Regions from separate parts of the Pseudoduganella sp. GW821-FHT11H04 genome, predicted to be linked through region 1. Evidence: predicted binding sites of a transcription regulator. Region 1 holds the regulator's gene; the other holds the start of a gene.
What was found. The regulator sigma-54, encoded in region 1, starts transcription at its own class of promoters, with help from an activator protein. The targets are predictions, from matches to a motif close to TGGCANGNAANCTGCTTT.

Region 1 (2,201 bases):
GCATGACTGTGGTTCTGCACACGGTCTTTGTATTTCATGACCTGGCGATCCAGTTTATCAATCAGGGTATCGATGGCGGCGTAGAGATCTTGCGACAGGCTTTCGACGTAAACAGTTTTGCCAGACATGCGCAGGTTGATTTCCGCTTTCTGACGTTTCTCTTTCTCGGTGAGGTTATCTACAGTCAGGATGACAGCAATATCGATTACTTGATCGAAATGGCGCTTGACTCGTTCCAGCTTGCTCTGCACGTACTCGCGAATGGCCGGGGTCACTTCGACATGATGTCCACTGATGGTGAGATTCATACACACTCCTAAAGATGATGTCGCTCTCGAGTTCGTGTACGCCGAAACGCACAGAGGAACCCATGCACTGCACTACAAAGATTTGCGGAGGCTTACCGGAGGGATTTTCAACGCTTCTCGATATTTGGCAACAGTCCGTCGCGCAATCACCATGCCTTGTTCTCCCAGCATGTCCGCAATCTTACTGTCGGATAAAGGATTTTTCGGGTCTTCTGCTCCTGTCAGTTGCACGATCAGTGCCCGTATCGCAGTCGATGAAGCTTCACCCCCAGCTTCGGTCGCGACGTGGCTACCAAAGAAATATTTCAACTCAAACATGCCATGCGGGGTGAGCATATATTTTTGAGTTGTTACGCGAGAAATAGTGCTCTCGTGTAGTCCCAGTGTATCAGCAATTTCACGCAACACAAGGGGCCTCATGGCGACCGCGCCATGGCTGAAAAAATTCTTTTGTCTTTCTACTATCGCTTCCGCGACGCGCAGGATGGTGTCGAAGCGCTGGCGCATATTCTTGATCAGCCACTTAGCTTCCTGCAGCTGGCCGTTCATCTGCGACTCGCTTTTGCCCTGCTTGAGCAGGTTGGCGTACAGCGCGTTCACACGCAGGCGCGGCACCACGTCGTTATTCAGCATGACCAGCCAGCCGCCGCGGCCCTTCTTCACGATCACGTCGGGCACGACGTAATCGGAATCGCCCGATGCGAACTCGGCGCCCGGGTGCGGGTTGCACTGGCGGATGACGCACTGCGCTTCGCGCAAATCTTCGTCGTCGCAGTCGAGGGCTTTTTTCAGTTTGGTGAACTCGCGCTGGGCGAACCATGCCAGGTGCTTCTCGACGATGACCAGCGCCATGCGGCGCGTCACCATCGGCACGCCTGGCATGCGCTTGATCTGCAGCGCCAGGCATTCGGAAGCATTGCGTGCGGCCACGCCGGCCGGGTCAAAGCTTTGCAACAGCACCAGGCTGCAGCGAAGGTCATCCAGTTCGATTTCCAGCTCGGGCGGCAGACGCTCGTGGATTTCTTCCAGCGGCTCTTCCAGGTAGCCATTGTCGTCCAGCGCGTCGATGATCATTTCCATCAGGGCGCGGTCGCGCGGCTCCTGTACGGTCACTCGCATCTGTTCCAGCAAGTGTTCGCGCAAGGTGCAGCCGGAAGCTTCCAGCTGCGGGCGGCTGTCTTCGTCGTCGGCAGATTTGCTGCCGGAGCTGGAACTCCAGTCCGTGTCGTCGCTGCCGTTGCCGCCCTCGCCTTCGCCGCCTTCATAGGCGTCGCCTTCGGAGGCTGCGGCCGGGGCTTCGCCACACTCGCCCGGCGCACTTTCCTGCGCTGGCGTGGCGGGGCCTTCGGTGCCATTGCCGCTACCCTGGCTGATGGCGCCATCGGCCAGCAGCCGCACAGAGTGGTCGAGCGGATCGTCAAGACGCTCCAGCATCGGATTGTCGCCGAGCAGCTGTTCCAACTCCTGGTGCAGCTCCAGCGTGGACAGCTGCAGCAGGCGGATGGATTGTTGCAGCTGCGGCGTCAGCGCCAGGTGTTGCGAGGTTCGCAGTTGCAGTGTTTGTTTCATGGCCTTCGCTTACATGCGGAAGTGTTCGCCGAGATAAACGCGGCGTACGGATTCATTGGCAATGATGTCGTCCGGGCGGCCCGAAGCCAGCACGGCGCCCTGGTTGATGATGTAGGCGCGGTCGCAAATGCCGAGGGTCTCCCGTACATTATGGTCGGTGATCAGAACGCCGATGTTGCGCTCCTTCAGGAAACGCACGATTCGTTGGATTTCGATCACGGCGATCGGGTCGACGCCGGCGAACGGTTCGTCCAGCAGCACGAAGCGCGGATTGGTAGCCAGTGCGCGCGCGATCTCCACGCGGCGGCGCTCACCACCGGATAG
Region 2 (2,201 bases), on a different contig from region 1:
CACGGTGGACGGGTTCCAGATCAAGATCCGCGACCGCATTGTGCTGTCGGAGAACCTGACCCAGCCGAATGTGCGCAACTACCTGACTTCGCTGGGCTTCGTTGGCGTGGGCGGTGGACGCTTCTTCATCAACGGCGTGGACACGACTACGCGCGGGGTCGACGTGGTGGCAAGCTATCCGTGGAATTCGCCGATGGCGGGCCGCTTCGATTTCACGCTGGCGGGTAACTACACCAAGACCGAAGTGACCAAAGTGCCGGTGACGGCGCAGCTAGCGGCCTTGAACCCAGCGCCGCCACTGTTTGACCGCATCAATGTGCTTACCTTCGAGCACGGCACGCCGCAGACCAAATTCACGGCCAGCATGAACCATACGCTGGGAGCCTGGAGCGGCACGCTGCGTGCGACGCGTTACGGCAAGGTGCTGCAGCCCGGTACCACGGCGGCCAACGACCATTGGATGACGCCGAAGACGCTGGTGGATCTGGAAGGGCGCTACAAGATCACGCAGCGCTTGACGGCGGCTCTCGGAGCGGAAAACTTGTTCGACCAGTATCCGGATCCCTATCCGGCTGCGTTGAATTCGACGGGGAATGCGCCGTTCTCCAACTATTCGCCGTTCGGGCGGAGTGGGCGGTTTGTTTATGCGCGCTTGAATTACGCGCTTTAACCCCTATAAACCCGGGTCAGACCCTTGGGTCTGACCCGGCATTACCGGGTCAAGCGCCGGCCCACGGCAGGCCTGCCTTGCACCAGCCGCCGACGTTCTTGCGGTGGCCGTTGACGTCCTTGTCCCCTTCAAACCCTTCCAGGATGTCGTAGCACTGGGTATAGCCCGCCTCCGTAGCCGCTTTGGCTGCGTGGCGCGAACGTACGCCCGAACGGCACAGGAACACGATCACGGTGTCCTTGCCCGGCACGGCCGCCGCCAGTTGTCCCAGGAAGTCAGGATTCGGCGTCCCGCCCGGATACACATTCCACTGCGCCGCATGATGCTGCTCAGCCGCAATCGATACGCGGCCCACCCAGTCACGCTCGGCGTTAGTCCGCACATCCACCAGCCGCACATGCGGATCGTTTTTCAGCAGCTCAAATGCCTCCAAAGGGGTCACTGCACCCGCATAGGGCAGCGAAGTGTCGCGTTTGCGTGCACGGTCGAGGATTTCGGCGTTGTTACCCATAGTTTTTCCTTTATCATCACTGCACCACAACGATGCATTTGCATGCCCTGGTGCAAAAATGCACCACAACGGTGCGATAATTGGTAAACGCACCCGCATGGTGCGGCTTTTACGTGTAGGGACTCGTGTTTTGGCTGGCATGATATCTGCTTAATGTACCATCAGCGTTCGCCGCACCCAAGTGGTCGCGGCAGTTTTTTCACTTAGGAGATTATGTAATGGCACTGACCGCCGCAGACGTTCTGAAGATGGTACAAGAGCACGAAGTTAAATTCGTGGACTTCCGTTTCGCCGATACCCGTGGTAAGGAACAGCACGTAACCGTGCCTGTGTCCCATTTCGACATCGACAAATTCGAATCGGGCCACGCCTTCGACGGTTCCTCGATCGCTGGCTGGAAAGGCATTGAAGCTTCGGACATGATCCTGCTGCCGGACCCATCGACCGCCAATATCGACCCATTCTTCGAAGAAACCACCCTGTTCATGCAGTGCGACGTGATCGAACCGTCGGACGGCAAGGGTTACGACCGCGACCCACGCTCCATCGCCAAGCGCGCTGAAGCCTACCTGAAATCCTCCGGCCTAGGCGACACCGCCTACTTCGGCCCAGAGCCAGAATTCTTCATCTTCGACTCCGTGAAGTGGAAGATCGACATGTCCGGCGCCATGGTCAAGATCGACTCCGACGAAGCTTCCTGGTCGACCGACAAAGACATCGACGGCGGCAACTCCGGCCACCGTCCAACCGTTAAAGGCGGCTACTTCCCAGTGCCTCCAGTCGACTCCTTCCAGGACATGCGTTCCGAAATGTGCCTGATCCTGGAATCGATGGGCATCCCGGTTGAAGTGCACCACCACGAAGTGGCTGGCGCTGGCCAGAACGAAATCGGCACCAAGTTCTCGACCCTGGTTGAGCGTGCCGACTGGACCCAGAACCTGAAGTACATCGTCTGGAACGTAGCTCACTCCTACGGCAAAACCGCTACCTTCATGCCTAAGCCAGTCGTTGGCGACAACG

Region 2: the regulator sigma-54 is predicted to act here: its motif matches at 1,317-1,334, upstream of glnA (type I glutamate--ammonia ligase).

Annotation. Positions count from the first base shown of each region.
Region 1 is NZ_JBXARE010000010.1:88,861-91,061, forward strand. Features, by position in the region: gene hpf (ribosome hibernation-promoting factor, HPF/YfiA family) at 1-308, opposite strand, end outside; gene AC1RTP_RS20570 (RNA polymerase factor sigma-54) at 381-1,877, opposite strand; gene lptB (LPS export ABC transporter ATP-binding protein) at 1,887-2,201, opposite strand, start outside.
Region 2 is NZ_JBXARE010000005.1:279,320-281,520, reverse strand. Features, by position in the region: gene AC1RTP_RS14235 (TonB-dependent receptor plug domain-containing protein) at 1-670, shown strand, start outside; gene AC1RTP_RS14230 (rhodanese-like domain-containing protein) at 720-1,181, opposite strand; gene glnA (type I glutamate--ammonia ligase) at 1,400-2,201, shown strand, end outside.